2 regions of the Arthrobacter sp. JUb115 genome follow, and region 2 is predicted to be linked to the other one. Evidence: riboswitches for the same ligand, from Rfam matches in the RefSeq annotation. Region 2 holds a riboswitch; the other holds the start of a gene.
What was found. Region 2 has a riboswitch for S-adenosylmethionine ahead of EDF61_RS08695 (flavin reductase family protein). Riboswitches for the same ligand answer to the same signal wherever they lie in the genome.

Region 1 (16,060 bases), on a different contig from region 2:
GAACCAACCATCGAGGCTTCGGCGACTGCTGCAGCAACTGAGCAGGCTGCTGTTGAAGAAGAACCCGTGGCAGAGGAACCTGCGGAGGCCACGTGGCAGGAGGTCGTTACCCTCGATGGAAAGACCGACAAGGCCAGCAAGGTGTTCGAGCTCACCGGGGCTGAAGCCCGGATGACCTATTCCTTCAAGGGGGGCGAAGACATGTCCCTTGGCGCGATCTACATTCTCACCGAGGGGACGGATCTGATGAAGGACGGCGGGCTTCCCGAAGCCATGATTGACGGTCCGGTTAGCGAAGAAACGGCTCTGCACAAGACCGCGGGCAAGTACTTCCTGGATGTGAACGCTGCAAACTTCGACGGCTGGACCGTCACCATCGAAGAAAAGCGCTAACAGAGATTCCGAGGCGGATCATTTGGGAGAAACTCCTCGGAAATGTGCTCCGGTGGGAACTCTTATGGGGAAGAGGACCCACCGGGGTTTGGACAAAGGTAGTCGCCCACGCAAGTCTTGGACTTACGTGGGCGACTATCCGTTCGTAGCATCGATTCTTGAAGTTATCGTTGGTTGCCCAAAGCGAACAAGGCTTGGTCGATTTCTCTGGCCGTCCACGTTTGGTCATGTTCATCAAGGAGCTGAATGAGAACTTCCACTTCTTGCATGTACCGGCGGTACCGGCCGCGACTGTTTGCCAACTGAATGCCGAGGAGCGTCAAACCATGGTGCGCACGGCGATCGTAAATGGCCATTCGTTTCGGTGCTGCGGCGACGATGACCGCTGAAGCTAGTGCGTCACCGGTGGTGAACCCGGGCAATGCTCCTAGAGCGCTTCGTGATTTCTCGGCGGCTTCCGGAACACTGAGCAGCTCGTCATTCGCGTACTTGAGTACGTTTTCAGTGGCCTCACGTACCTCTAGGTCCGGGGTGTTCATGAGCTTCTTTGCCCACTTGGTGTCGGCTCTGAGCCGTTTCCATAGAAGCAAAGAACCAATGTCAGCTTTCCCGAGGGAGCCGGTCTTGGCAAATCGTTCCGTCACCTCTTCAAGAACCTCGTCGTAGTGTTCTGAAGTGTCGCTCGTGTAGTCTTCGTGCGCTCGGGAAAGCTGAATCCAAAGAGGGATTTCGCTACCCTCAGTCAACGTCGTCGATGAGTCCATGATCCTATCCTGACATCAATATTTGAAGACGTGTAAGTCCCGATGTTCAGGGCATCCGAGATGTTCTGACGCTTGCTGAAACTGAAGCTCTTAAATCCTACTTTTAGCTGTCTTGGGCATCATAAGTCTGATATGTTTTAGGGAAGCGACGGGGCTGATTTTTCGGATTTAACAGCTGGTTCATACCGCTGATGAGTTCCCGTCGATGTACCATCGACACTTCATGCGAGGGAATTCATGAGCCAACTTTTTGACCTGTCCGGACGGCTGGCCCTGGTCACCGGATCCTCCCGCGGCATTGGCCGCGAACTTGCCCGTGCCCTGGCCGAAGCCGGAGCCACCATCATCCTGCACGGCCGCGATGCGCAACGCTTGGCCGAAACTGCCGCCGAATTCGGCACCCGCTATGGCGCCGAGAGGATCCACAGCGTCTGCTTCGATGTCACCGATGATGCCGCCGTGCGCGAGAACATCGCCGCCATTGAAAAGAACATCGGCCCCATCCGCATTTTGGTGAACAACGCGGGCATCCAACACCGCGTGCCCATGCTGGAACTGGAAGTCGCCGACTGGCAGCGCGTGATCGATACCAACCTCACCAGCGCCTTCCTGGTGGGCCGAGAAGTCGCACGTGGCATGGTGGAACGCGGCGAAGGCAAGATCATCAACATCTGCTCGGTGCAAACCGATCTGGCCCGTCCCACTATCTCCGCCTACACCGCAGCCAAGGGCGGACTGCGCAACCTCACCCGCGCCATGACCGCGGAATGGGCCTGTTCGGGACTGCAAATCAACGGCATCGCACCGGGCTACATCCACACCGAAATGACGCAGAATCTGGTGGATGACGAGAAATTCAACTCCTGGATTCTTGGCCGCACCCCGGCGGCCCGTTGGGGTACCGTCGAAGACCTGGCCGGACCAGCAGTCTGGTTGGCCTCGGACGGATCGAACTACGTGAACGGTCAGACCATTTTCATCGACGGAGGCATGAGCGTTGTCGTCTAATTCCCTCGCCACCAGCACGTTGGCCGTCGTGGCCCATGCAGCCGGTGATTTGCGTATTGAACAAATCGAGCTGGCAGCGCCGGGAGCAGATGAAGCACGCGTTGCCATCGCTTACGGCGGTATCTGCGGATCAGACTTGCATTACTGGAGCCACGGCGCCGCCGGGGAATCGATCCTCAAGGCTCCAATGGTTCTCGGGCATGAAATCGTCGGCACCATCATCCAGGCCGCCGCTGACGGCAGCGGGCCGGCAGCCGGAACCAAAGTCGCCGTGCACCCGGCAACACCAGGTGAGACGGGGGAACCCTACCCGGCCGACCGCCCGAATCTCTCCCCGGGGTGCACCTACCTGGGCTCGGCCGCCCGCTACCCGCACACCGAGGGCGCATTCGCCCGCGAAATGAACCTGCCATCACGCATGCTGCGTGAGCTGCCTGCTGGCTTAGCACTGCGCGATGCGGCACTGGCAGAACCGGCTGCGGTTGCTTGGCATGCGGTGTCGCGCGTCGGCGAAGTCGCCGGCAAGAAGGCGCTGGTTATTGGTGCTGGCCCGATCGGAGCTCTCGCTGTAGCAGTGCTTAAACGAGCCGGGGCCAGCGAAATTATCGCGGTAGACATGCACGCCAAGCCGCTGGAGATTGCCAAGCAGCTCGGTGCCACCTCCACCCTGCGCGCCGATGGCCAGGAAGCAATCGCCCAGGTGGGCGCGGACGTGGTCATCGAGGCCAGCGGCACCTACCGCGGATTGGCCTCCGCGGTGCGCGGTGCCGTGCGCGGCGGTCGAGTGGTCATGGTCGGGTTGCTGCCCTCAGGAGAACAACCCGCACTCATTTCGCTGGCTATTACCCGCGAGCTGGAACTGGTTGGTTCCTTCCGCTTCAACGACGAAATCGACCATGTGCTTGCTGCCCTGGCCGACGGTTCACTGCAGGTTTCCGAGGCGGTAACCCACGAGTTCCCGGTCGCCGATGCGCTTGAAGCCTTCGAAACGGCCAAGGATTCGGCTCGCTCCGGCAAAGTCCTGCTGAACTTCCTGGGGCAATAGTTGGCTTCAGCTAGAAGTGCACCGCGGCGGCCCCTGAAGTCGGGGGCCGCCGCGGTGCTTTTTAGTTCAGCGAACTCTAGTTGGTCTCTGCGATGCTTACCGCGGTTGTCACGGGCACCGGATTGGCGAAGAGGTCCAGCACCGGGCAGTGTGCATCCACTGCGCGGCGCAGTTCTTCATAGCGTTCAGCTGATTCCGGTCCGGCAATCCGGATGTCCAGATCCACCGACGAGAAGCCGGGGCGGATGGTCTGGTCGATGCCGAAGAGTCCGCGGACATCGAGGTGGCCATTGGCCTGGATCTTCACGTCGTCCACCTGGATGCCGAGGTTCTGCGCGTACAAGCGGTAGACCACAACCTGGCAGGAGATGAGCGCTCCGAGCGCGTATTCCACGGGGCTTGCGGCCAGGTCGCTGCCGCCCAGGGCAGCTGGCTCGTCGACCTGGAAGGTGTGCTTGCCGGAGACAATGTTGCTGGCTACCGAATCGAAGCCTTCGCCCTCGACGGTGAAAGTCAATTGGGCACTTTGCGGGGCAGCCGAAATTCGTTCGCCCCAGCCCTTGCCTGCTTCCTGCAGGCGCTGTGCGCGGTCTTCGGATACGGTTGGGGCAGATGCTGCATTAGTCATGGGGAATTGATCCCCTTTCTGGCGCAAGGGGCGCCATCGCTTACGCATCTTGGCGTTCAAGATGCGTCGAATCTTCACCTGGGGCACCCCGCACAATGACGCAGGAGGGTTGCCGTCCACTCAGCCAGGGCTCAAAGAGTGGAACTCGTGATTCAGTGATTAATTTCTATCGGTTGCAGGGCCCGCGGGTAAAGGGCAGAAGTAACTTTTCGTCACCGGGCATCTTGCTTTCCGGCTCGCTAAGATGGAATCTAGCTCTCGGGCGCCCACTGCACGAACAATGAACGGCGAGTATGGAATTCCAGCTGACACTTTCTGCGGCCCAGACCTTGGTGACCGAATCCGAATACAACCTGGGCCAATTCCTGTGTGATTCCGGAAAAGTGCAGATCGCCAACCGGGTAATGCGCCCGGGATCTACCCGCATCTCCGGTGTGGTGCTGCGCGAATCGGTGATGGCCCAATTGGAAATCACCGCGGGCAATATCAGCTTCACCAGCTTCTGCGGCAAGCATCCGGGGGTTCAGTCCTGTGAAGACGTCGCCGCCTTGCTCATTGAGGTCACCACCGAAGAAGACCAGGGCTTCTTCGTCTCCGACTCCGGGGTGGATCCCCACGCATGGAAACGCAATAGCAAGCCGCAGTGGGAACGCACCCTTGACCGTCTGCTTCCAGTCATTTCCGATGAGCCGCTGGTTGCCGAAGAACCGCTGGGATTGATCCTGAAAGTGGTCAGCGAACCGCGTTATGGCGGCGAGGACGCGCTGACCTTGCAGGCACGCCCGGCCCGCCAGGGCACCAAGAGCCCCTGGATCCAAACCGGGATCAGCTGGCGCAATGTCGCTTTTGATACGCGGTTCTCCAAGAAGCAGCGTCGTGCGGTCGTTGAACTGGACCGGTTGCGTGAACACGTTGAACAAGATACTTATCGCCATTCGTGGGATCCCAAGGAGTGGATCTCCTTGATGGATCTTCCAGGCCAGGACCTGCTGGATGCGTTCGAAGCCCTGCGTGAAGCTGGAGTGCAGATCGTCAACGGCGGTTCTACGGCCAAGGCCCCGGTGGAGTTCAGCGAGCAACCAGCCATGGCACACGTGGATGTGCGTCGCGGTGAACATGGCCTGAGCATGGAAGGGAAGCTGCGCGGGCCGAGCGAAGAGCACGTCTACCTCTTGCCCATAGGCACGCCGCCGACCTTGTTGGCTTACGCGTCCAGCCCCTTGCCGAAGGCCAGGGAAATCGGTTTGGCCCGGTTCGCTGAACCGGTCACGAAGGAACTGGCCACATTTATTGAATCCGGTGCGCAATCCATCCCGCAGGAAGGCGTTGAGCTTTTCGAGCGCCAGCACCTGGACCGATTGCGCCTGATGGCACCGTTGAAGAGCGAGGATGACAGCTACAGCATCCCTGTTCCAGCACGCCCCAGCCTCAAGCTGTCCCTGGAGAGCATCCGAACTCCGCTGACCGTGAGCTATTCCTGGGAGTACGCCTCCGCGGGCCCCCGCCAGTATGCCGTGGAAAAGGAAATTGCTGCTTCGGTGCAGGACAAGCTCGGCGCGCAGGCTTCCTTGGGGCAACTGACCTCTTCAGGAATCTTCCCGCCGAAGGAATTCAGCACCTCCGAATCCATCGATTTCTTGGTCTACGCATTGCCGCTCTTGGCAGAGCATCCCGATGTGGTCGTTGAAGAGCAGAACAGGCTGCCGAAGTACCGGATCAGCCACGCGCCGGCCGCTGTCAGTGTCGAAGCCGGCGAAAGCACGGGGGACTGGTTCGACTTGTCTGTGGAAGTGCTCCTGGACGAGACCAAGGTCCCGTTCCCACTGCTGCTGGAGGCCTTGACCAAGCAAGATGAGTATCTCGTCCTCGATGACCTTACGGTGATCCCGATTGATGGTGCAGATTTCACGCAGCTGCGCCAGCTGATATCAGAGGCCGGGGAGCTGGGCACGGTGCAGGGCGATACGATCCGCATCCATAAGTTGAGCATCGACTGGTGGCAAGAACTGGTGGATCTGGGCATTATCGAAGCCCAGCACAACCAGTGGCTGCAGACCATGAAGGCGCTGCAAAGCGGTGAAGAAATGCAGCCGGTCCAGCTAGCGGAAACGTTCAACGCTGAACTGCGCCCGTATCAGGGCCACGGCCTATCCTGGCTCAACTTCTTGCGTACCCATGATCTCGGCGGCGTCCTTGCCGACGATATGGGTCTGGGCAAGACCGTCCAGCTGCTGGCTTGCCTTGAACAAGCGCGCGTCGAGGATCCTGCCCAGAAATTCCTGGTGCTGGCTCCTACCTCGGTGGTGGGCAACTGGATCAATGAGGCGCAGCGATTTGCGCCGCAGATGAGAGTCACCGGCATCACTTCAACAGCTAGAATGAGCGGCCAAAGCATGGCGTCGCAGATCGGTGACGCCCAATTGGTAGTTACCAGCTACACGATCTTCCGCCTGGCCTATGAGGATTTTGAAGCCGCCGGATTCAACGTCATGATCATGGACGAGGCCCAGCAACTGAAGAACCATGCCTCCAAAGGCTACAAGCAGGCCCGGCAGCTGCCAGTGCCGTGCAAATTCGTGGTCACTGGCACACCCATGGAAAACAACCTGATGGAACTGTGGGCGTTGGTCTCACTGGCTGCACCAGGCCTGCTGGGCGGTGCGAAGTCCTTCAAGGACAACTACCAGAAACCCATTGCCGACGGAGACCAGGAGCGCCTGGAGCGCCTGAAGAGCCGACTGCGTCCGTTCGTGCTGCGCCGTACCAAGGAACAGGTCGTTCCAGAGTTGCCGGCGAAGACCGAGCAGGTGCTGGAAGTCGAACTGGAGCCGGGGCACCGCAAAGCCTATGACCGCCGCTTCCAGCGCGTGCGGCAAGAAGTCCTGGGCCTGGTTGACGACGTTGATTCGAATCGCTTCCAGATTCTCCAATCGCTGACCTTGCTGCGCCAGCTGGCCTTGGATCCGTCCCTGGTAGGCGAGGGCGATGCCCCGAGCGCGAAGCTTGAAATGCTGCGCGAACTCATGGGGGACGCGGTTTCTGAAGGGCATAAGATTCTGGTCTTCAGCCAATTCACCAGTTTCTTGGCCAAGGCACGCGACGTCGCTGAAGAGCTGGGCATTGAGCACGGATACCTTGATGGGTCCACCACTGGCCCAAAGCGCAAGGAACTGATTGACGGTTTCAGCGAGGGAGATTTCCCGGTCTTCTTCATCTCGCTGAAGTCCGGCGGCTTCGGCATTAACCTCACTTCCGCCGACTACTGCATCTTGCTGGACCCATGGTGGAACCCGCAGGCCGAAGCCCAGGCTATTGACCGGGCCCACCGCATTGGGCAAACTCGTCCGGTCTATGTGTACCGCTTGGTGGCAAAGGACACCATCGAATCCAAGGTGCTCGCGCTGCAGGCCAAGAAGACGCAGCTGTTCAATGATGTCCTGGGAGAGACTGCCCAAGCCGCGCAGAGTGCGGCGTTAAGCGCCGATGATTTCCTGGCGCTGATGGAGTGAGCCTAAAAAGCTGAAGCCTTGGAAACCAGAAGGTCTCCAAGGCTTCAGCTGAAGATCGGGAACTAGAGAATCTGTTCAAAGCTGTCGTTGAGGCGGTGCAGGAGATCTCCAAAATTCTTCAGTTCGGAGGCTTCCCATTCCTTGAGCTGGCGGCGCAGTTCCTCACGCAGCGTGTTACCGCTGGAGCGCCATTTTTCCTTGGCGATTTCTGTTGCCGAGACCAGCTGGGCCCGGCCATCGGAAGGATCCTGGGTGCGGGTGACAAGTTCCAGAGACTCGAGGTGCTGCACGAGGCGGGAAATAGTCGCCTTGTCCAGACGCAGTTTTTCTGCGAGTGCTCCCTGTTGCTGGGCTTCATCACGGATGACCACTGCAAGCAAGCGGTACCCCGGATCCTGCAGGTCCGGGTGGATGATCTTGGCGCGACGGATCAGCATCTGGCGGGCGCGCAATAAGATGGCGGTGAATTCTTCTTCGACCGTCTGCATCAGTTCTTCTTCTTGCATACAAACCATTCTAAAGATTAATGGTCAATAAGTCTGATATTGGAAACCGCAGCCGTTCGAAGCCGAAGTGTTGAACGTACTGCGAATCCCCAGCTGAGCGTAATTAATGGCTTGGAAAAGACTGGCCAGGCAACGCCTGATGCCTGCAAAGCCGTACAGTTCCACTTCTCCGGCGCAGCTTAGGAACGACTTGCCAATTGCATTCGTGATTAGAGAAGCAATAGATTTCCGCCGCCGCTCAGAAGCAGAGCAAGAAAGCCATGGCCTCCGTTGCCGCTGGCGTTGGACCCAACGTGGTGCGGCGAATCTGTCCGCACTGTCCACGGGCCTCTTGGAGAGCATTGAGGGTCTTGCATGAATTAGATATCGGGATTCATGAAAATAAAGCTTGACGCTTCAACTAATGGTTGGTAGTTTTTAATCATGAATCAGCTATCCGATACCCCTCCCGTCTTGTTCCTTAGCCATGGCGCACCGCCACTGGCCGACGACCAGCGCTGGACCCAGGAGCTGGCTAGCTGGTCCGGCACTTTCGAGAAGCCGAAAGATATTCTGATGATCTCCGCGCACTGGGAAAATGCGCCGGTGACGCTGAGTGCTACCCAGCAGAAGAACGAATTGGTCTACGACTTCTGGGGCTTCGACCAGAAGTACTACGACGTTCGCTACGACGCGCCAATGGCGCCCGGGCTGGCCAATGAAGTCGAACGGCTGACCTCGGCCTATGGCCATCACGTGGAGCGCGACGAGACGCGTGGACTGGACCATGGCGCCTACGTGCCGCTGAAGGAAATGTTCCCGGATGCGGATGTACCGGTGGTGCAGATGTCCATGCCAACACTGGATCCTGCAGGACTCTTTGATCTGGGCAAGAGCTTGGCACCCTTGCGCGAGCGGGGAACCTTGATCGTTGGCTCCGGATTCACCACCCACAACTTGCGCTGGTTCAACCCAGCCGGCGGGCCGGATTCGGCGCCGCCATCGGCCTCCAGCGAGTTCGACCACTGGGCCGAGGAGGCAATGGCCCGCGGGGATGTGGACTCCATCCTCGACTTCCTGCACAAGGCCCCGGCGGCCCGCGAAGCGCACCCGCGCTCGGAGCATTGGGCTCCGCTGTACGTTGCGCTGGGTGCGGCATACGCCTCGGGTGGAATTGATGCCAAGACGGCAATTGACGGTTTCTGGTACGGCCTGTCCAAGCGCTCCTGGACCTTGAGCTAGGCGATATCCCTATCTTTCCCGCAGCAAGCGCGGCACCGATTGGTGCCGCGCTTGCGCAGGTAATAGTGGACTTTTCTGGTCGATCCTCTAGCTGGCGGCTACCGATGCATCATCAATGCGGAACAAGGTAGCCTGCGAGCTGTCTTCCACGCCCTTGAAACGCAAAGTAACGGTCTTACCGCGGAAGTTGTTCAGGTCAACGGCCTGCAGTTCGTAGGACGAGCCGGCATCCAAGTTCGACCAGGTGCCCATGTTGTAGGTTCCGTAGCCGTCCAGAACCTGTACGGTCAGCTTGTCGTACTGGCTATAGGCAGTAGTTTCATTGGTCAGCACATGCAGGTAGAACTCCAGCTGCGCATTGGTGGCATCTGCCGGGATGGCGACCTTCTGGTCCAGGGTGTAGGTGTTGGAATTGCCCCAACCATTCAGCCCAGCTAATCCGCTGCCGGAGCGGGCTGCCGAGCCGGACTCGAAGGTGTCGGCGCGGTTGGCGGTCCAGTAATCCGCCCCGTTCTCGAAGCCAGCATTCTTCAGCAGGTTGCCGCTTGGCTCCGGATCCGGAGTTGGCTCCGGGGTTGGTGTTGGGTTGCTGCCGTCCAGGGCATTCATGATCTTGGCGGCATCCACCAGTCCGGCGCCGCAACCGATGCTGCAACCGCCTGGCATCGCGCGGGTGCCCTGCTTCAACGCAGTTTCCACGGAGGCGGGGGACATCCCAGGGTCTGCCGACTTCATCAGTGCGACCATGCCCGCTACGTGCGGGGTGGCCATGGAAGTGCCCTGGTAGAAGGCATAGCCCTGGCTGGATGGAGTAGTGGTGCCGGTATTGATGGTGGACAGCACGCCTTGGCCGGCGTAGCGGGTGTCGCCACCAGGTGCGGTGACGTCAACGGCCGAGCCGTAGTTCGTGTAGTACGACGGAGCGCCCGAAGGGTTGCTTGCCGCTACGGTAATGACGTTTTCGCAGTTGGCCGGGCGGGAATTCGAAGCGTTCTGGCTTTCGTTGCCGGCGGCAACTACCACCGAGGTGCCGCGCGAAACCGCGGCGTTGATGGCCGCCTGGTAGGTAGTTCCGCAAGCGCCGCCACCGCCCAGGGACATGTTGATGGTGTCTGCCGGGGTTGGGTTATTGGCAATTCCCGGGACCGCACCGCCCGAAGCCCAAATGATGGCATCGGCGATGTCGGACAGGCTGCCGCCGCACTTGGCCAGGACGCGGACTGGCTGGATCTTGGCATCCGGGGCAACTCCGGCCACGCCGCTGGAGTTGTTGGTGACTGCGGCTACGGTGCCGGCCACGTGGGTGCCGTGCCAGGAGGAATTGCCCGAGTAGCTGCCGCCGCATTCACCGGCGGCGTACCAGTCGCCCTCATCCTGGGGGTTCGCGTCGCGGCCGTTGCCGTCGCGGGCCGAGGCAGAGCTGGAGACGAAGTCGTAGCCGGAAACGATGTTGGCGTTCAGATCCGAGTGCGAGGTGATGCCGGTATCCAGGACTGCGACGATGCTGCCCTCGCCGGTGGCGATGTCCCAGGCCGAAGGCAAGCGCATCCCGTTGGTGCCGCTGTAGTGCCACTGCTCGCCGTACCGGGTGTCGTTAGGCGTCATGGAAATCTTCATGATGGCATCGGGTTCCACCGATTCCACGAGACCAGACTGCGCAATATCGGCCATGAACTCCTTGGCGCCGTTGCCCTTGAGTTTCTTGTCGGCCTTCACCACGAAGCTGCCGGTGGCCATGGCTCGCATTTCCTTGACGGTAACGCCTGCTGCCTTGGCTGCTTGGCCCCAGGCCTTGGCGCGGGAGGACTTGCCCGTCTGCGTGGCTGAAGCCTTGTAGGTGACGATGAATTGGTCGTAGGCCTCGCCTGATTGAACCGAACCGATCTTGACCTTGTCTTCGCCATTTGCCTTGGGGAGGGACTTTTCAGCGGGAGCCGATACGGGGGAGGCGGTAGCTGGCAAGGCGCCAGCGCCGAAGCCGCTCATGCCGATCACTACGGCCGCGGAGACGGCCAGGGTTCTCCGAAGAGGGGTAGAAAAACGTGCCATTGATGTTCTCCTTGTAGGGTTTTTGGGCGCACAAAGGTCGGTGATCAATCGATGTGGTGTGTGCCGGTAGGAGCGTAACTGCTCGGCAACTCCTAAAGGAAGTACTTCTCAAATAAATCTTTTATATTCGCTCATGTACTAAAAAGGTGTTTCACATATTTCTGTGGAACTATCCCGGCGGACTCGCAGATTCGAAAAATGAATGATGGTTATCTGCATGTTTGGGGAGTTCGAAATTTTCAGATCCGCACTGACCATGGAAAACACATAATTATTTGCATAGCGAACGCTATCTTTCCAAAGTTGTTTCACGCTAGGAGTACATTCCGGGATCCAGCTCTCCTGGCGTCGAAGCCGTGGTCCAAGCGTGCTAAGTATCTTGGCTAATTCATTGAATAAATGGCGTCCCTCCGGATTCGGCACCGTGCGATGGCCAATAGCCGCTTGGTTGCCAGCTCATCGGCTGGACGCTTGGCCAGCCCATCAGTTCCGCCGAGTTACCGTTCGGAAGACAGCTGGCAACGGATAGCTTCGGCAAGGTGGTTCGAGCGCATTCGAGGCAGGGATTACGCTGTCGCACGGGATGGGTAGCAGCGGCAGGCCCAAGATGCCCACCGGAGCGAATACCGGTGCTGCACGTATCTAGCCCAGCAAGAAGGCAATGACCAGCACACTGGGAAAGGTCAGCAGGGTGCTTGCCAGCACCACTTCGCGCGGCACGGCGACGGGCAGCTTGAATTGCTGGGCAAACAGCAAGACGTTTTGCGCGGTTGGAAGCGCCGCCATGATCACCACTCCGAGAAGTTCGATTCCTGATAGGCCGAAAACGAAGCGGGCAACGAGCCAGGCGAGCAAAGGCATGAAGAACACCTTGAACGCGGTCGCCAGATAGATTTCGCCGCGCAGGTTCTTATCTGACAATGGACGCTGGCCGTATAGCGCCATTCCAAAGGACATCAGCAACAGGGGGATGGATGCGTCGCCAATCATTTGCACTGGCGCATGAATGACTTCGGGCAGTGCCAGGCCAAAGAAGGAGAACACCGCACCGAGGAAGGTCGCAATAGAGACAGGGTTGGCGATGGACTTGAGGATCATTTTCGCACCGGGCAGGCCATCCGCGTCACCGGACTTGGCGCGGGAGAGCACCGCGAACATGCACAGGTAGACGGGAGCGATGATCAGCAACTGCGCGATGAGCACCGACACTACGGGACTGGTGCTGCCCACCGCATAAAGGGCCAGCGGCACACCGATATTTCCAGCATTCACATAACTCGTGGACATGGCCGCAACGGGCAGCCGATGAGCTGGAGTCTTGAAGGCCAGCCGCGCGACCAATGCATAAGCGGAGCCGGTCAGCACCGCAACCATCAAGGCTATCGGGGTGAATACACCAACCACCGCATGCAGATCGGTACTGGCAAGCAGGGTGAACATCAGGGCGGGGTTGGTGATGTAGAAGATGAGCGGGGTGAGCCCCTGGGCAATGGCCGCGCGTTGTCGCGGCAGTGCGACCGACATCAGCAGGCCGATGCCGATGAGGATCAAGACAACGGAGAATCCCTGTAGAACTCCTTGCATATTGCCTTTCCCGCCCGGTACTGGTGTTCCCAGCTCCGGGGCTTCTCGAAGCCGTGGACGGCGAGGGTGCGAAAGCTCCCTCTACCGTCCACGGTGCATTATTCAGATTCCCTGGCAGCCCATCAGCGAACCAGCGCGGGACTCTTCGAATCGAAGGTCCAGCCGGGAATCAGGTATTGCATGGACACCGAGTCGTCACGCGAGCCCAACCCATGTTCCAGGTACAGTTCGTGGGCTTGGGCGACCCGATCCATGTCCAGGCTGACACCCAAGCCGGACCGCTGCGGAACCTTGATCTCTCCGTCCCGAATCACCAATGGTTCCTCGGTCAGGCCCTGTCCATCCTGCCAGATCCAGTGGGTATCGAGTGCCGTGATCTCGCCCGGAGCAGCGGCGCCGACCTGGGTGAACATCGCCAGCGAGATGTCGAAGTGGTTGTTCGAGTGCGACCCCCAAGTCAGTCCGAACTCGTTGCACAGCTGGGCAACGCGCACTGAACCGGACATGGTCCAGAAATGCGGATCTGCCAGGGGGATGTCTACCGCATTGGTGCGCACCGCGTGCGCCATTTCTCGCCAGTCAGTCGCAATCATGTTCGTGGCGGTCTGCAGACCGGTCGCCCTGCGGAATTCGCTCATGACCTCGCGGCCCGAGAAGCGGCCCTCAGGGCCGCACGGATCCTCGGCATAGGCCACCACTCCACGCATGCGCTTGCCAAGCCGGATAGCATCTTCGAGCAGCCAGCCGCCATTGGGGTCAAGCGTGATCCGGGCTTCGGGGAAGCGTTCCTTCAAAGCGATGACAGCATCGACCTCGGAGTCCCCGTCCTGGACGCCGCCCTTCAGCTTGAAATCCTTGAACCCGTAACGGGCCTGAGCCGCCTCGGCCAGGCGCACCACGGCTTCTGGTGTCATGGCTTCCTCGCGGCGCAAGCGCTCCCAATCGTCGTTGCCCTGCGGTTCGCGCAGATACGGCAGATCCGTCGTATCCGGGTTGCCCACGTAGAACAGGTAGCCGAGCATCGGAACCGCGTCGCGCTGCTGCCCGTCGCCGAGCAGTTCGGCCGCCGGCACTCCGAGGAACTGGCCGTGCAGATCCAGCAGTGCAGACTCAAGTGCGGTGACTGCGTGCACGGTGGTGCGCAAATCGAAGGTCTGTGCACCGCGTCCGCCGGAATCGAGGTCTGCGAAGCGGGCTGCCACCTGGCGCAGCAGCGAACGGTAAGTCGCCACAGGGGCGCCGGTAATCAGTGTGCCGGCCTCCTCTATGGTCGAACGGATCGCTTCGCCGCCAGGTACCTCGCCGAGGCCCGTGCGGCCTTCGGAGTCAGTGAGGATAGCGATATTGCGAGTGAAGAACGGCCCGTGCGCCCCGGAGAGGTTCAGCAGCATGGAGTCATGCCCGGCGACCGGGATGACCTTCACCGAGGCAATGGTGGGCTGGGAAGTCATGGATTATTCGCCTTTCGCCTGCAGGACGCCGTCAATCCGGCGGGTCAACTTCCACGGGTTGTCTTCCGCGATGGGCTTGGGCAAAAGCGCGTCCGGGAAGTTCTGGTAGGCGATCGGGCGCAGGAAGCGCTCGATGGCCAGGGTGCCCACCGAGGTGGTCCGCGGGTCGGACGTTGCCGGGAATGGACCTCCGTGCACCATCGCGTGGCCCACTTCCACACCGGTTGGCCATCCGTTGACCAGGATGCGCCCGACCTTGGTTTCCAGCGTCCCGATGATCTGCCCTGCGGCTTCGTGATCCGAATCGTCCAGCTGCAAGGTGGCGGTGAGCTGGCCTTCCAGCCGGCCCAGCGCGGTTTGCAGCTGTGCGGCATCGGCGTAGCGAATCACCAGCGAGGCGGCTCCGAAGATTTCGTCTTGCAGCACCGGGTTGGCCAGCAGCTGCTCCACTCCAGCGGTGTAGATGGCTGGTGCCGGAGCGTTCTCGGTTGCCCCTTCGGTGCCACGGCCCAGCAGTTCGACACCGTCCTGGCTGCCGAGCGCTTGGACACCAGCGGTCCAGGAATTGTAGATTCCCTCGGTGAGCATCGTCTGCCCGGAAGTTTCCGGTGCCTGGCCGCTGACGGCGCGGGCGAATGCGTCGCCGGCAGCTCCGGTGGGAACAAAGACGAGTCCCGGTGCGGTGCACAGCTGCCCGGAAGAACCGACAACAGAAGCCAAGTAGGCCTTGGCCTGCGCAACGGGATCCTGAGCCAATGCTCCCTCGAAGAAGATCACCGGGTTGATGGAGCTCATCTCGGCATACACCGGGATGGGTTCCGGTCGCGCGGCCGCGGCGGCCATCAGGGCGGTGCCGCCGGCCCGCGAGCCGGTGAAGCCCACGGCCTTGATGGCCGGATCCTTCACCAGGGCTTGGCCGATCGACGCGCCGGGGCCATAAACCAGTGAGAAGACTCCCGGGTGCAGCCCGAAGTCGGCGACGGCCTTGCTGATGGCATGGCCAACAATCTCGCTGGTTCCGGGGTGCGCATTGTGGGCCTTGAAGACCACCGGGCAGCCGGCAGCCAGTGCGCTGGCGGTGTCGCCGCCTGCGGTGGAGAACGCCAGCGGGAAGTTCGACGCGCCGAACACCGCGACCGGTCCCACCGGGATCTTGCGCTGCCGGATGTCCACGCGCGGGGCTGGGGTGCGCTCGGGCAGGGCCGGGTCCACGCGCACGCCGTGCTGGTCGCCCTGGCGCACCACCTGCGCGAACAGCCGCAGCTGTCCGGTGGTGCGTCCGCGCTCGCCGGTCAGGCGCGCCTCGGGCAAGCCGGTTTCGGCCATGGCGCGAGCGACCAGTTCGGCGCCCACTGCCTCGATGTTCTCCGCGATGGCTTCCAGGAACTCTGCGTGCTTCGACGGTTCCAAGGAACGGAAGGACTCGAAGGCCTCGGCCGCCGCAGCGGTGGCCAGCTTCAGCTGCTGCTCATTGATGAGGCTGTAGGCAGGTTCCAGGCGCTCGTTGGTCGCCGGGTTATAGCCGTTGACCTTGCGTCCGTTGCCTTCGGTGCTGGCGCCGGCGAGGATGGACTCGCCGGTGAGGTTCTGCGTGGTTGTGCTCATGAATTGCTCCTGAGTCGACTGATTGGTGTGTCGTAAAGTGCCAGTGCTGGTTAGAGGCTCGCGCCGGCGGGAACGATGCCTGCCTGCTGGATCAGCGCGGACAGGTCCGCCAGGTCCTGCTCGGTCAGATCCTGCAGCGGCGGGCGCACCGAGCCGGAGTCGCGGCCGATGGCCTTCAGCCCGCCCTTGACGATGGATACGCCGTAGCCCTTGACGCGGTCGCGGATTTCCAGGTACGGCAGCACGAAGCGGTTCAGCTTCTCGTTGACCGCCTTCAGGTCCTGGGCGCGCACATCC
Region 2 (16,060 bases):
TTGGTCAGCAAGTCGGCTACGGTGACCGCATCGGCTGGTTCGCCACGACCGTAGAGGTCGACAATCGCCTCGTAAATTGATTCGTGGGAGGGACGGTAGAAGTCGGTGCCGCGAATGGATTCAACGACGTCAGCAATGGCGTCCTTGGAGAGCATCATGCCACCGAGGACCGACATCTCGGCCTCGATATCCTGTGGCGGCTTGCGCCCTGCGTCGGAATCTCGTCCTTCGTAAACCGGCTCAGCACTCATTGCAGACACTTCCATCCCCTATTGACCCGCTGGGAAAAATTATCCTTGCCTCATGGCAACGCTTCATCGTGTCAGTCGATACGGACATTTGGATGTCAGGCGCCTGTGGATATTTCTCTCCCGAACCCAACACTAGGGCTGTTATTAACAGGCGTAAACCTCATTATCCACAGAATATGTGGATAACACTCCTCTACCTGTGGAGTTCCCTGTTCACAGTCTGGGGAGAACTCTGTGGATTACCCCACTCTACGTATCATTAATATCTGTTGACTTGGTTGTTTGTATTCGCACACCTGTGGACAGAAACTTAATTCATTGAAGCTCACGCCAACCGACCCAAGGTTATCAACACCCTTAATCGCCCAGTTCCCGGGGTTTTTCACCCTTTGTACACATTTGCCCACGTCTTGTCCACAGTTTTGTGGATAACCTTGTGGATACTGGTGAATTTACAAAACCCTAAGTCACCGTGGATTAAATTCGCCAGCAAGGCCGGATCTTCCAGTAGTCCACAATCGGCTAGGGTTTCTGCGTTCGGGGGCGGTGGATAACTTAATGTGTGCAACGACTCGGCGGGCGAACCTGGATCAGCGACTGGGCTGCCGGCGCACTCTCGCCACTTCGCGTCCGCGACGCGCGCCAGTGAAGACCCCATAAAGCGCCGGTTTCATTTGTGATGCGCAGCCTTTGCATGGCTCGGAAACCCCATCCGAGGGTTGCCGGCAATTCGCTGCCACTCTGGTCCAGCGTGCAGCGAGGATCCATGAGCTACCTGCGCGGTTCTGTTCGACGACCCAGGCGGGTGGCGGATATGGCGAGTTCAAGGTTTCTCGCGACAGATACTTTGATGACGAGGTTATCGCCAAATGCCTGGGGCAGCTGGCCCAAGATGGCAGGCCATGAGATTGCCAGCCATCTTGCCACGTCTTCAGGGTGGCGAGAGAGAACGGGCATTGCCGGTGTCGAGGGCTGCGGGGAACGGCTCAACCCGCCTAACCGGAATTCAAAAAGCTCCGGCCAGATCGATGATTTGATCTGGCCGGAGCTTTGGAAGATGCGAAGCGCTTATACGAGCTCAGGAATCGGCAGCGAATGGAACCGCGAATCATGGAAGATCTGTGGCGAGTGCTCGGAGGTGCGGTGCCCGTGGACTTCCATCAGGACTACCCAGTGATCCCCCGCTTCGACCTCGTTGTAGATCGAAGTCTCCAGCCACAACGTGGAGTCGTTGACGAAGAGCGCGCCCTGGTCCGAGGAATAGGTATCGATTCCGCGGAACCGGTCGCCATTTTTCGACGCAATCTGAGCGCAGACACCATCATTGCGTTCGCTCAGCACTGAGACGCCAATGCGGCCAGCTTCGCGCAGCTTTGGCCAAGTGTTCGAGGACTTCTGCACGGCGAACATCACCAGTGCAGGTTCGAGGGAAACTCCCACGGTAAACGATGAAGCGACAATTCCGGTCTTCACGCCATCCAGTTCTGCACAGAGGGCGGCTACCCCTGATGGATGCTGAGCGAAAACCTTGCGCAGGGTCAACGGGTCAAGTTCAAGATTCAATGACATGGCTCGATTCCTTTGGGTCTTGCCCACCGCGCAGTAGCCTGCAAGCATTGGCTTCTCGTTACTCGAAGCCGCTTGGGCTGAAGTTCCGCGCCGTGTGCGGTACTTGTTCCAGCACATTTTGCGTGGAACCGAATCCTCACCTGGAGCACCCCACTACCGTTGAGAGGGTTGCCGATCAGCAAGCCAGGGCTTATAGCTGATGCTCTTGATTCTGTTTAAAACGATATGGCTCATGACGAACAGCCGTCAAACATTTCACTTCGCAAATCGCAATATTCGACGCAATATTCGATCCAAGGCCCCGCCAGAAGTCCTTGGGCAGTCTTTTATTCGCCATACGCCGCGCTTCTTGAACGCTTCGGCCCCATGATCGCAGCAGGCTTCCGCCGCTCTTGATTCGGCAGAACACTAACTCCTCCCCTGGGCTCGGGGCCCTGGCGCGAATTCCCTACCGCCCACCGTAATGAAACTTGGTTTCCCGGCATGACGCTGAGGTTCATGCCACTATTGGTCATGGAGTGCATTGAGTCACACTCCTGCTTATTGTTCTCCGTAACCATCGATGACGATTGAGGAATAGCCACACCATGGTAGAGATTCAGGCAAACCATTCAGAATTGACCCCACTGCGTTTCTTGGAACGCACAGCCGAGGCCTATCCGAAGAAGACCGCCGTCATCCATGGAACTCGCAGCTTCTCCTATGAAGAATTCGAAGCACGGGTGCACCGCTTTGCCCAGGCGCTGAAGGCTCGCATTGAGCCGGGCGACCGCGTGGCCGTGCTGGCACCGAATACTCCCGAAATGCTCATGGCGCATTACGCCGTACCGCTGGCAGGCGCAGTCCTCGTTGCCCTGAACACCCGACTCTCGGCCCACGAGCTGCAATACATCATTGATCATTCTGCTGCCAAGCTGATGCTTGCCGACACAGAGCTGCTGGAAAACACGAAGACCCTGCGCCGCGATAACCCAACGCTGGAGGCGCTCATCGAGATCACCGATGACCAGTACGCCGGAGAACGTCCGGACGTGCCCGTGGACGCCACCTTGGACGAGCTAATCGCACAAGCCTCGGATGAAAGACTTCCCTACGCCATCGCCGACGAGCGGGCTCCGATCACTCTCAATTACACTTCGGGCACCACCGGCAAGCCGAAGGGCGTGCTCTACTCGCACCGCGGCAGCTACCTGAACTCGTTGGGCGAAGCGCACCACCAGGGCTTCACGGCCAAGACCCGCTACTTGTGGACCCTGCCGATGTTCCACTGCAACGGCTGGTGCACTCCATGGGCCGTCACCGCAGCGGGAGGAACGCACCTGTGCCTGCGCGGCGTGCGCGAAGATTCCGTTTGGGATGCCATCGAGGATCTTGGAACCACCCACTTGTGCGGCGCTCCGACCGTCTGCTCAATCATCGCCGACTCCACCCGCGCCCACCAGCTCGATGCTCCACTGCGCATCACCACCGCAGGTGCTCCCCCGTCCCCGGCAATCATCTCCAAGCTGCAGAAGCTGGGCATCGAGGTAGTCCATGTATATGGCCTCACCGAGGTATACGGACCGTACACGGTGTGCGAGTACCAGGATGAGTGGGATGCCCTCGATGGCCCGGACCGGGCCGCGAAGCTCGCCCGCCAAGGCGTTGGCATGATTACCGCCGAGTCCGCACGCATTGTTGACGAGAACATGAACGATGTCCCGGCGGATGGACAGACCATGGGCGAAATCGTGCTGCGCGGCAATAACGTCATGATCGGCTACTACCGCGATGAAGCGGCCACTACCCAAGCTTTCCATGGCGGCTGGTTCCACACCGGCGATCTGGGTGTCATGCACCCGGATGGCTACATCCAGGTGCGCGACCGGTCCAAGGACATCATCATTTCCGGCGGCGAGAACATCTCCACCATCGAGGTGGAGCAAGCCCTCGCCTCGCACCCAGAGGTGCTGGACCTGGCCGTCATCGGCATCGCGGACGAGAAATGGGGCGAGCGTCCGGTGGCATATGTCATCCGCGCCAGCGGATCCTCCCTGGACGCGCAAACGCTGATTGAATTCGCCCGCGAAAAGCTTGCCGGTTTCAAGGTGCCGCGCACCATCGTCTTCCCGCAGGATCTGCCGCGCACCTCCACTGGTAAGGTGCAGAAGAATGTCCTGCGCGCCCAAGCGCTCGAAGCCAGCACACCGAACTAGCCTGAGGATCACCAATTGGAAAACACTGCACCGCGGATTCCCAACAAGACCAGCCGCTTCACCGAAAGCATCGGACTGGAATTCGACGAAATCACGGCCACGGAAGTACGCGGCCACGCGCAGCTGGACGAGAACCACCACACCCCTTGGGGCGTGGTGCATGGCGGCGTTTACACCTCGATCATCGAGAGCGCAGGATCAGTGGGCGCCAGCTACGCGGTGGCCGAACGCGGGCAATTCGCCGTGGGCGTGCACAACGCCACCGACTTCCTGCGCCCTTCCACCGGAGCACGGGTTCAGGTAATCGCCACCGCGCTATTCCAAGGGCGCACCCAGCAGCTCTGGGAGGTCATCATCACCGATGAATCCACCGGCAAGCAGCTATCCCGCGGCCAGTTGCGCACCCAGAATGTGGATTTGCCTGAGAATCCGGCCTAGCTGGTTTTCACACCGCGAGCACGGGCGTACGGTAGGTGGCATCTAACGCTCAAGCTCCAGGAGATTCGCCATGAGTGCGACCTATACCTTCGATGTGTTCAGCAGCCTCGATGGCTTCGGCAGCGCCGCCGGCGATTGGGGCGGCTACTGGGGAAAACAGGGGCCAGAGCTGTTAGCCCACCGCCTCGCGCTCTACACTCCGGCTTGCCGCATGGTTTTCGGGGCCAACACCTTCCGTCTCTTCAGCCGCTTCTGGGCAGAAATCGAGGCGAATCCCGAGGTTGAAGACGCGTGGGGTGTGGCCCTGCACGACAAGCCCGCCACCGTCATCTCCACCACCCTGGAAGAGCCGCTGTCCTGGCCAAACCCCACGCTGGAGCGCGCTGATGCACTGGAAGTCGTCGCACAGCTCAAGGAAGCTTCAGATGTGCCGCTGCGCTCCCACGGCTGCTTAGCGATGAACCATTCCCTGCTGGCGGCAGGTCTTGTGGACTTCATCCAGGTGACCATCTTCCCGGTACTGACCGGGCATAGCGGTTCTGCCCCGGTACTTGGCGGGGTCGATGACTACGATCTGGAACTTGTCGAGTCCAAGCTGCTGGACGGACGGATCCAGGAACTGACTTATCGCCCGACGCGCCATCAACCAGCCCATGCATAGCAGCTCGATGAAGCGCATTCTGGGTACCTGCCTAGTGCTCGGCGCAGTGTTCCTCGCCGGATGCTCCGCGCCAACCCCGCCTTCAGCTCCAGCTACCGAATCGCAAGCTGTTCCAGCACCACTGGCCACCGGCTTGGACGCCCCATGGTCCATGGTTTACGCCCAAGACAGCCTGCTGGTCAGCGAACGCGATTCTGGGCGGATCGTGGAGATCTCAGGATCCGGACCAGGCCGCGAAGTGGCTCGGCTCGATGATCTGGTGGCGACCGGAGAAGGCGGACTGCTGGGCTTGGCCTTCCTCTCCCCAGACCAGCTTTTTGCGTATTCCACCGCTGAATCCGGCAACCGCATCCAGCGGTTCACGGTGCAAGGCAGCGCCAGGAATCTTTCACTGTCGGCCCCGCGCACCTTGATTGACGGGTTGCCCTCGGCCAGCATCCACAACGGCGGGCGGTTGGCCATCGGTCAGGACGGGATGCTCTATGCCACCGTGGGCGATGCGGGCAATCCCCAGCAAGCCCAGGACCTGCAGCAGCTGGGCGGAAAGATCCTGCGCATGGCACCTGACGGCAGCGTCCCGGACGACAACCCGTTCGAGAATTCCCTCGTCTACAGCTACGGGCACCGCAATGTGCAGGGCTTGGCGTGGGGTGCTGATGGCACCATGTTCGCCAGCGAGTTCGGGCAGAACACCTTCGACGAGCTGAACATCATCGAAGCCGGGGGAAACTACGGCTGGCCCGAAGCCGAGGGAAAAAGCGGCGGAAATCCGTCGTACACCGATCCGATTGCGCAGTGGTCCCCGTCCGAAGCCAGCCCCAGCGGCATCGCGATCCTCGATGGCACCCTCTACCTGGCGAATCTGCGCGGAGAAGTGCTGCGCGCGGTGGAACTGGACGAGCCGGCCACCGAGCATGAACTGCTCGATGGCCGGCTCGGCCGGCTACGCGACGTGCTAGTGGATCCTGACGGCGCACTGCTGGTGCTGACCAACAATACCGACGGGCGCGGCCAGCCAGGGGCGGGCGATGACCGCATCCTGCGCATCGATCCCCGCCTGGCCGGCGACTAGCTGGCCGGGCGCATGTCTCCGGTCTCCTGGAAGCGCTGGTGCCAGGACAGGGCCTCGCCTAGCAGATGCGGGGTGTGCTTGCCGTAGCTGTCCTTGCACGCACGGTCGAAGTAGTCCTGCAGCATCGGGCGGTACTCCGGGTGGGCGCAGTTATCGATGACCAGCTGCGCACGCTGCTTTGGCGAGTGGCCGCGCAGGTCGGCCAGGCCCTGTTCGGTAATCAGGATCATGGTGTCGTGCTCGGTGTGGTCCACATGCGAAGCAAAAGGAACGATGCCCGAGATCTTGCCGCCCTTGGCGGTCGATGGGGACATGAACACCGACAGGTAGCCGTTGCGGGCGAAGTCGCCCGAGCCGCCGATGCCGTTCATCACGTGCGATCCCAGCACGTTGGTGGAATTCACGTTGCCGTAGATGTCGGCTTCGATCATGCCGTTCAGCGCAATGCAGCCCAGCCGGCGGATGATCTCCGGATGGTTCGAGATTTCCTGGGCGCGCAGCAGGATGCGCTCGCGGTAGTGGTCGACGTTGCGGTTGAATTCCTCGATGCCCTCCGAAGACAGCGAGAAGCTGGTGGCAGAGGCGAACTCGATGGTCCCGTCCTTGATCAGCTCCAGCATTCCGTCCTGGATGACCTCGGTATAGGCGGTCAGGCCCTTGTAGCCGCCACGGGCTAGGCCAGCGAGCACTGCGTTGGCGATATTGCCCACGCCCGACTGCAGCGGGAGCAGCTTCTCGGACAGGCGTCCGGCACGGATCTCGGAATCCAGGAAGGTCAGCAGGTGATCGGCGATCTTCTCGCTGGTCTCGTCCACCGGGGCGAAGGGGCTCAGGCGGTCTGGCGCGTCGGTTTCCACGACGGCGACGATCTTGTTGACGTCGACGTCCATGTACTGCTGGCCGATGCGGTCACGCACGGTTCTCAGGTCGATCGGCTTGCGGTGCGGAGGCAGTGCGGTGCCGTAGTAGACATCGTGCATGCCCTCCATGGCCGCAGATTGCTGGGAATTGACCTCGATGATGATCTTGTCGGCCATCTCCAGCCAGGTCTTGTTGTTGCCCACCGAGCTGGAAGGGATCAAGTCGCCCTCGGCGGTGACGCCGACAACTTCGACGATGGCCAAGTCGATCTTGCCGTAGAAGCCGAACCAGGCGTGCTGGGCGACATGGGACAGGTGGATGTCCATGTATTCCATGTTGCCCTCGTTGATGCGGCGGCGCAGCTCGGGGTCGGACATGTACGGCAGGCGCAGGTTCATGCCTTCGGCCTTGGCCAGCACGCCATCAAGCTCAGGGGCGGTGGAAGCGCCGGTAAGCACGTTGATCTTGAAGTCCTTGCCCGCAGCGTGCTGGCGCTCCATCTGCGCTGCCAGTGCCCCGGGCACGGCCTTCGGGTATCCTGCACCGGTAAAACCGCTCATGGCGACAGTCATGCCTGGCTTAATGAACTCTGCAGCTTGCTCGGCGCTCATCAAGCGATCAGCAAAGGCCCGGTGGTGAATACGTTCGTGCAAAATGCTAAACCAACTCTCTTGGTGGTAAATCAAATCTCTCATTGGGGTCGTTTACGGAAATACACATTCCCCGTCGAACAATTCTTTCCACCTTCGTGAAAAATCGACTTGGAAGGGTACGCATTTCCTGTTCCCAACCCTTTCAGCCTACACTCAGGACAATCGTTCTCGCACCGTTCTAGGAGACCCCATGCGAAAGCCATTTACCTTGCTGACATCCGTTGCCCTGGCACTAAGCCTTGTTTCCTGCGGTAACGGTTCCGCGTCAACGAACGTTGAAAAATCTGAAGATTTGGCAAGCGTGTCGCCTTCACAGCCAGTGATTCCTGGCCAGGGCAACATCAGCACTTCCGGCGTGGATTTCACAACGCTCACGCCAGCCGATCTCAAGCTCACCACGGACATGGACTACGAGTTCCTCTCAAGCAAAGGAGCCAGGGGTACGGTGACGTTCATCGATGCGACGGACCCCAAGGCTGCCGAGGTAGAAGCTTTCCTGAAGAAAGCCGTTGGATACCACCGTGAATACTTGAAGGTTCGGGTCGATAACTCCGAAGGCACCGACGTAGTCTCGATTCCGGAAGTCACCGTTGAAGGAGCAGACGAGCTTGAGTACCCATTCCTCAGCATGAACAGCACACTCAGCGAAGCAATTCCGGTGATGAATTCGGACTACTCCTACACCACCGCTGACGGAATGAAAGAACTCACCGAAGCGGAATACGAACAGCTCACCGAAGAAGGCTATGCGTTAGATGAGAAGCAACGCTTCAACATCAAACCAGGAGGAAAAGGGACTCTCCTCTTCGCCATGGAAATTGACGAAGGTGCTCTGCCTAAAGACATTGCAACCGTCTCAGTACCTGTCCACGGGATCTTCGAAGAAGTGATGGCCAAGAATGGTTTAGTCTCTGAATACAAGGAATGGAAAGCCTTCCAGGAGGCAGGCAAAGAGTGGAAAGCTTACTCAACCGCAGCACCCGAAGGCTAATCTCCAGTTCAAGTTAACTGAAAAAACGCCCGACCATTTTCGTTTCATCACGAAAATGGTCGGGCGGTTTTTTCATGGATTTTATACCGGTAAATATACCGACTCGCAACCAGCTTGCTTACCAGCATCAGGAAACACGCAAGTCACGTGAGGGCCTGCGCTGGTAAGCCGTGCGACTATTCGGCTTCGTGCTTACCGGTGCCCACTTCCTGCAGCTTGTCCGCCACACCGGTCGGTTTCCACAGGCCATAATGCATGGCCACGGCCACCAGGAACGAGCCGAGACCGGTCAAGAGCGCAGTGCCCACGTTGTACACGGTTCCGGCCTGCAGCGCGGCCGCCAACTCGGTGCACAAGCTGATCAGCACCGACAGAGCCGCGAGGAACACGGCCTTGCGGCCCGGGTTGGTCTCGCGCTTGGTCACGAGCCCGACCAGCAGCGGGAAGACCACGGCTGCCAGAAGCGTGAAGATCTGGAATAGCGGGATGTGAAACTCAATCATGGTTAGTCTCCATTGTTGGTGTTGATGTACCGCTGGAATCCGTGAATGGTCCAGCCTTCCGGATCGCCGTCCAGCTTGAGCGGCACACCCTTATTGGTCTTGTTGTAGAAGCCGCGGGCTTTGAGGAAGCGCTGCAGCTCATACCAGAACCAGTAACCGTCGCCGCCATCAACCTTGAGCGGAGTTCCCTTAGGGACCCCGGCGCGGGCATGCTGGGTCACCTTGTAGTAGCCGTTAGCCTGCAGCCACTCCATCGCGTCCTTGATGGTGCGCTGGCGCCACTCGCCATCCCAGCGCTCGTTGTACCGAACGCCGATCTTGACCGCTTCCATCAGGATCTGGAAAGCGCCCACGGTGATCTTGCCGAAATCCTTGTCCAGGATCAGATCTTCATAATCCGTAGGGAAGACCGTGGAGCCGTCAGGCGGGGTCGAGTTCAGCTGCTTCTTCACCGGCTTCGGTTTTGGCTTCGGCTTGGGCTTTGGTTTCGGCTTGGAGGATCCGGCCGGCTTGGTGGCCGGCTTCTGGCCCCGCAATACTGCCTGGGTCTGGGCGCGCATGTTGTCCATGGAGTAGCCGTTGATGTCGATCTTGCGGCCGCGCGGCAACGCATACTCTGAATGACCGCAGACGAACGACGCGTCATCTTCCCCGATGGCGTCCAGGAGAGCCGCGTTCAGCTTCGGGTAGGACTCGCGCTGCTCGTCGGTCCAGTCCGATGGGCCGGCCGCTTCGGCTTCGATACCGAAGAAATGCGTATTGCCGGTGTGGCCCTTCCATGTTCCGTACCCGGCGTGGTTGGCGCGTCCAGCCGCTACGATAACGGCGATGCCGCGACGGTCCAGGTAGACGTTGCACAGCGGACCGGGCAGGCCGGGGCGGCCGTTGGTCACGACTCGCAGGGACGGTCGGGTCTTGGAGTTCTTCGGGCCGGCCGTCCAGTGATCCATCACGCCCTTGGGAGTGAAGCTTGCCGATCCTCGGGTAGACCAGCCCTTCACGTATTCGACCTTGAGTCCGCGTGCTTCGAGCTTCCGAACAAGATTAGTTATGCGAGGCATGGTCAGTTTCCTTCCTCGTCGCCGGCACCAGCAGCGACGGTCTCTGGTTCTTCGTCGGATGCGTGGTCGATCATTCGACCGAAACGCTTGGTGTCCCAGTCGAGCGTCACGTCGTCATCGCTGATATCTGCAGCTGTCACGGCAGTACCGGCAGCTGGATCCTTGATGTCACTCATGAGTGAGGTTTTCCTTTCGGTTATTCGAAAGCCCCGATACCGGTTGGTATCGGGGCATAAAGAAAGCCACCTCGAAGGAGATGGCTTGGAAGGGTTATATGGTGCTCGTGTCCGGATCGTCTTCCGGTCGTTTGGGCGGATCCGGCGGAACGGGCCACGGACCGAGTTCTGCAGCATCCGCCCCGTATTCAATAGCCAGGCGCCGCCAAAGAGAAGCAGCGTCCTGCACTTGAAGACGGAAGTCCCTCTCGAATTGGTGCATGGCTTCGGCGTAGTGGGCACGGGCTACCAAGTTCTTGTTTTGCGTGCGTTCGGTCTTGGTTTTGCCGGATCTCACGCGGCCAATGGCAGCGAATATCTCCCGCAAGGTTGCACCACCGCCGAGAGCAGCGATAAGGGCGAGGATGAACTGTGGCCCGTCCATGGGGCCTCCTACTTACCGGGCTCGTAATCGTATTTTCGAATGGTCGCAAAGCGTCTAGCGAGACTCAAGAGCACGAGAGTCAACGCCAGGATCTGTGGCCATCGATTGCCGGCTGCCGTGAACTGCAGATACATGACCATGCCTAGGTAAAGCATGATCGCAGTCCCGCAGAGATAGATCGCTGGCCGCTCGATGATCCATTTGCCCCCGGGTGTTCCGTAAACCCCTGCCAGTCCGCCCAGCGCAGCGAACAAGCCCCACACGAGCGTGAACGTCGTCCCAGCCGGCGCTTCGATGCTCCGAGGCGGATCCAGAAGGACAACGATGCCCAAAGCCGAAAACACCAGGTATGAAATGGTCTGCAAGGCAGTGATCACACGAGGCTCTTGCAGGCGGAGCCAGAGGACTCCAATCCAAGATTGGCCAGCTCTCATAGCGAGCCTCCTTCAAGACTCGTCACCGCGGCAATCAGCACCGTGTCCGTCACGTTCTCGGTGGACACGGTGCCGTCAATATCGCAACTGATGCCATCTACACAGGCTTGGGTCACTTTGATGCGGTTGCTCATCGTGTCCGGCTTTCCTTCAATCTTGAAAGCAATTTCCAGACGGAATCCCCACATCGCATCGCCACTCAGCGCCCGCTGAATCTTCAGCAGATCGCTGGTGGTCTGCGGACGGGGCGGATCCATGACGGCGGGCGGTGGATCCACTTCTGCCGGCGGCGGATCCGCTTCGGCCGGCGGCGGATCCTCAGTCGAGATGACTGGTTCTACTGGTGTTTCGCTCACGTTCTTTCTCCTTTCCGCAATACGCGGTCACTTGGTGTACTTGATTTCGAGCTTGACTGAAGATCCCTTGGCGTAGCCGTAGTAGGTTAGCCCGGCATTACCGGCGCCTAGACCGATGCCCCGATAGGTGCCGTTCTTGAATCCGTTCCAGTACGACGATGGGATCGACAGGGTCACCGTGCCACCTCGTGGGACTTTCGCCTTCCACGCAGCCTGTGTCATGCTCGGCAGCGTGGTTGGTAGCGAGTTGGCGCCGTGCAGCATGAGCTCTGCCGTTCCTCCGGTGCCGTACCACCAGTGCGGGAAGGTGATCGTGACGCGCATAGAGGTGATCGTCGCGCCCGATAGGGCGGTTGCGATTAGTTCTCCGCGGGAACCGTTGCCAAACACCGCCACCGAGCGCAGCATGCCGGCATAGGGCCCGTCGCCCTGGTACATGCGGTTCTTGCCGTCCGCATAGGTGTATCGGGAACTGCCATCGAAGGAGCGGTATCCGGACGGCGTCCAGGTTTGGACGTAGTTCTCAGTTTCCTTCTCAGGCGGCGCTGGCGGTGCCGGCGCTGTCAGATCCCTGGCCGCGGTGCGGTTGATGCCAGTTTCCGGCGGGGCGAAACCAATATCTTCGACCCACACACGGAAGACGCTACCCGGGTTGAAATTTCCGAAGAGCATCTGGCCGCCCTCGCCGCGGAAAGTGAACAGGTAACGCACTCTACCGGCCGAGCCTAGGTCATAAAATGATCCTCCGATCGGCATGATGATGTCCGCGCTATTGCTATTTCGGACTACGATGCGGTGGATCAACGGGCTGTTCATGGTCGGTCGAGACCCATCACGAGTCTGATAGACGCAGAGCACTCCCGTGACGCCTGGCCGAATGTAGACCGACATCGGGGAGATCTCGATCCTGTATCCGCGACTTGGTAGGTTGTCGTAGGACAGTTCAAGGATCTCGCCCTCGCGGTTAGTCGCGCTGAACTCCCTGGTATCCCTGTACCCTCGAACAACCATGGCTCGTGGAAAGAAATCCAGAAGTCCGCTGCCATAGTCCGTCGAGAACCCTTCCAGGTTCGTGCCGCCCATGATCGGAACTCCAGCCATCGTCGCCTCGCCCTCGATGTTCAAGGACTTGCCAGTGACCCCGCCGTCGGCGTCCAAAGCGGCGAGCGTGTCGCCGGTTGCCGGGTCCGTAACCGCATAGACCGTTCCGCCATTTGCCCGAATCTCAGTGACCGGCTCGCCTCCTTCCGGTCCGTAGGCACGGAATCCGTTGCCGTCCAGCTTGACCCCGATGTCCGGAGCCGTGTGCGACTGGAAAGTGTTGCCGGTGAAGGTGCCGCCTTGGAATTCCTTGCCGACGAACATGTCCGCTTTGACGATGCGTGCTGTCAGGTCTGCGATGAAGCCCTGGTTTGCAGCGAGGTCTTCTACATCGAGCTGCTTGGCTTTTAGCGAGCCGTCGATGATGACTTCTCCACCGAAACGCCGTTTGACCGAAAGCCCAGCAATGCTTACCTGGGCGTTCGTCTCACTTCCCGAGCTGTGGTTGAAGTAGATCGTCGCGATGTAAGCCTGCCGGACTCCCGGCTTAGGAATCATCCGGGCACGCCACTTCGTCCAGGTCGTCGGCACAACTGCCCCTGAAACCGGATACGAGGTGTTGCCGTAGAACAGATCTGAGTCATCGATGCGAGTGCTAGTCATCGCGTGAGCGCCGTTTTGGTCACGGACCTCGATGTATATTCGAGAATTCGGGACGTTCGCTTTCACCCAAACGACAAACTCGTACTCGTCACCAGCCACAACGTCGAAGCGCGAAGCAGTCGAACCCTTGTTTCCCTGCCCCACTGCACTCTTGAACGCGACCGATGCTCCCGGGGGAACATCAACCAGGTCGGGCGTCAGTCCTGCGGCCCAATCAATTGCTTCGTTGTTGTAGCCCAGCCCGGTGGCGATGTAGTTCTGGAAATCTCCAACAGCGAGCATGTTGAAAGTGGCCTTGCGCGACATGACCACGTCTGCCCACAACTTGTTGATCACAGCTTCGGTCATCGTCCCTGTGGTTACATACAAGTTCTTCACATCAACCGTCTGGAATGTTGCAGTTGCAGCAGCGATTTCCAAGGCGTTCAATCGTGCCGTAGCAATGGTTCCGGAAGTGATCTGTCCTGCTTCCAATTCGAGGAAGCGGGCGATCTTGGCAGCGACAGAGTTTGCTTCAACGTGATCTCCGGTGATTGCACCAGTGGCGATCAGTCCTCCGTCTTTGACCCGGTACAAGGACGGCAGGTCCATGCGGACTCCGCCTGGTGCATCCTGGCGAAGATAGATCAGGCAGTAGGCCGCCGTCGCTGGGGCTTTGCCCTTCGCTTCGCGCTTAGTCCAGGACCAAGTCAACGGCTCCGGCGTTGCGGTGGTGGTCGCGATGTACACGCCTGCAGCGGTATACCAGACCAGGCCTACTGCAATCTTCGGCATGATCCCAGAAGGGTAACTGCCTCCGGCTCTCACGTAGAAGCTCGCTTTGAGTTCTTCCCCCGGCTCGACGCTCCAACCGGTAGATCCCATTGGGGCCGAGTATGGCCGCGAACCGATTCGCCACGTGTTGGAAATGGTGGTGATCGTGTCGGGAGCAACCATGTAAAGGTGGTTTCCCTCGGCAACGCCAGCGCCGACTTGGCGCCCGGGGTTTGCGCCGCCGACGGCGTAGCCGCTGATGTGTCCCCACGCTGCTGGATCGCTCGTCGAAAGGTCCCACGGAATCAGGTTCTCGCCCTGTCCAATGACAATTTGGTCAACCAGGATCTTTCGAGCGCGGATCACCTCGGCCCACAGCTTTTCGATCACCGCTTCTGCGACGAAAGCAGTGCCGGCAGTGAGCTTGCCGAGATCCAGATTCGAAATGGCGGAGCTGCTGACCATTCGGACAGCCCACGAAGTGCCTGTCCACTGCCATTCACCGATGACATCGCCAGTTGCGTCCACTTGGCGCCACAAGTCGCCCTTGCTTGTGCCGTTGCCGCTCGGACTCGTGGTGCCGTAGAAGACCGCGTTCTTCGTGCCTGCCATGGTCAGCGCGCTCGTCGCGGTGTCCTGGGCAGAGCCTGCAGCGTTGAGCGCTTCCTGGGCTTTCTGCTGGGCAGTTGCCGCTGCTTCGATGGCGGCCTGGGCTTCGGTAACATCCACAGCTAGGAAATCATCGACGTAGTAGGCGTTGTTTCCCGCTGCGATCCAAGGAGCGAATCGAATGTTCGTGATATCGGCCGTGGTTGGCTTGAAAGTCAGCGTGACTTTCGTGAACTGGGAGGTGCTGATCGAGCTGGGCTCGATACGGCCAACGGTATGCGAGGCGGTTCCGCCGGCAGCAGTCTTCACCTGGAGCACGAAACCCACGCCAAGATTCGGCACTTCGGTGCCGCTGCGTTTGACCCAGTACTCGGCATAGTAAGTTCGCCCGGGGGACGACGGTACCCACTCGGAAGTGGGCCAGATGTTGCCGCCCGGGTTGGGGCCAATCCTCAGAGCCTTCGCGCCTGAACGGGAGTTTCCAGATTCTACAGCCGAGGATGCATCTGTCCGCCAGCCATCCGAACCGGCTTCGAAGTCACCATTGCGGACCAGGTTCTGGCCGCGCGCGATGATCTGATTGATTTGAGTTGTCGCGGTTGACAGGGCCGTGTCCGCGGCGGTCTGCGCCGTCGCGGCAGCAGCCTTGGCTTCAGCGCTCACCTGCTCCGCGCCAGCCACACGGATGAACGCCGTGTCCATTCGCTCATTGAGCTGAGCTCCAGTTTCAGCCAGCCCCGCTTCGGCGACGGCGATCCGCTGGTTCATTGCGGGGAATTCGACGTCACGGAGATTGTCCATGCTGGATTCCAGCCCTGGCAGAACGTTGTCCTTCAGGTCGCCGATAACGCCTTCATTCGCCACGAGCCGAGTTTTGTGGTCTTCCAGTTCATTTGCTGCCTGGTCGAGCTTCTCGCCAATCTTCCCGGTTTCTGTAATCAGACCGCCAGTTACTTCATCGAATCGGATCAATTCGTCTTGGATGTCTACCGGCGATGGGAAGTCTGGGACATCGATCGTGACAGTTTCCGAAAGTGGTGACCACTTTCCGGCTTTCGACACGGCGACGAGACCGAAGGTCCACTCCCCCGGGTCGATCAGCACTACCGCCGCATCTCCAAGTTCACCGGTAATCGTCGCCAGCTGAGTCGCATTGCTCGGGGCGAAGACACTTACCCGGGATGCATGGAGCGAAACATGGGAGAAGTCCATCGGGGACAGGACGTTGTCTGCGAACTTACCCGACCAGCGAGCTTCAACACTGCCTAGGCCGGCGGTGACTGCTGGGGCGGCTGGTTCAGGCGGTACCGGACCGCCCACGGTGTTGGTCGTGTGGGTGCCATCGTGCT

Region 1: linked by a shared signal. The riboswitch ahead of EDF61_RS10445 (OsmC family protein) and the one ahead of EDF61_RS08695 (flavin reductase family protein) in region 2 are both predicted to bind S-adenosylmethionine.

What each region holds. Positions count from the first base shown of each region.
Region 1 is NZ_SOBS01000005.1:86,471-102,530, reverse strand. It holds gene EDF61_RS10465 (TM2 domain-containing protein) at 1-393, shown strand, start outside; gene EDF61_RS10460 (hypothetical protein) at 558-1,157, opposite strand; gene EDF61_RS10455 (SDR family oxidoreductase) at 1,395-2,165, shown strand; gene EDF61_RS10450 (L-idonate 5-dehydrogenase) at 2,155-3,210, shown strand; gene EDF61_RS10445 (OsmC family protein) at 3,287-3,838, opposite strand; SAM riboswitch class IV at 3,870-3,991, opposite strand; gene EDF61_RS10440 (DEAD/DEAH box helicase) at 4,132-7,347, shown strand; gene EDF61_RS10435 (MarR family winged helix-turn-helix transcriptional regulator) at 7,410-7,853, opposite strand; gene EDF61_RS10430 (dioxygenase family protein) at 8,277-9,074, shown strand; gene EDF61_RS10425 (S8 family peptidase) at 9,162-11,123, opposite strand; gene EDF61_RS10420 (AEC family transporter) at 11,766-12,707, opposite strand; gene EDF61_RS10415 (enolase C-terminal domain-like protein) at 12,830-14,158, opposite strand; gene EDF61_RS10410 (aldehyde dehydrogenase (NADP(+))) at 14,162-15,763, opposite strand; gene kdgD (5-dehydro-4-deoxyglucarate dehydratase) at 15,814-16,060, opposite strand, start outside.
Region 2 is NZ_SOBS01000004.1:165,339-181,398, reverse strand. It holds gene dnaB (replicative DNA helicase) at 1-251, opposite strand, end outside; gene EDF61_RS08695 (flavin reductase family protein) at 1,320-1,820, opposite strand; SAM riboswitch class IV at 1,915-2,031, opposite strand; gene EDF61_RS08690 (long-chain-fatty-acid--CoA ligase) at 2,408-4,015, shown strand; gene EDF61_RS08685 (PaaI family thioesterase) at 4,031-4,453, shown strand; gene EDF61_RS08680 (dihydrofolate reductase family protein) at 4,524-5,114, shown strand; gene EDF61_RS08675 (PQQ-dependent sugar dehydrogenase) at 5,122-6,186, shown strand; gene scpC (succinyl-CoA:acetate CoA-transferase ScpC) at 6,183-7,700, opposite strand; gene EDF61_RS08665 (hypothetical protein) at 7,891-8,691, shown strand; gene EDF61_RS08660 (hypothetical protein) at 8,868-9,194, opposite strand; gene EDF61_RS08655 (peptidoglycan recognition protein family protein) at 9,197-10,255, opposite strand; gene EDF61_RS18775 (hypothetical protein) at 10,258-10,431, opposite strand; gene EDF61_RS08650 (hypothetical protein) at 10,526-10,855, opposite strand; gene EDF61_RS08645 (hypothetical protein) at 10,864-11,220, opposite strand; gene EDF61_RS08640 (hypothetical protein) at 11,286-11,645, opposite strand; gene EDF61_RS08635 (carbohydrate binding domain-containing protein) at 11,673-16,060, opposite strand, start outside.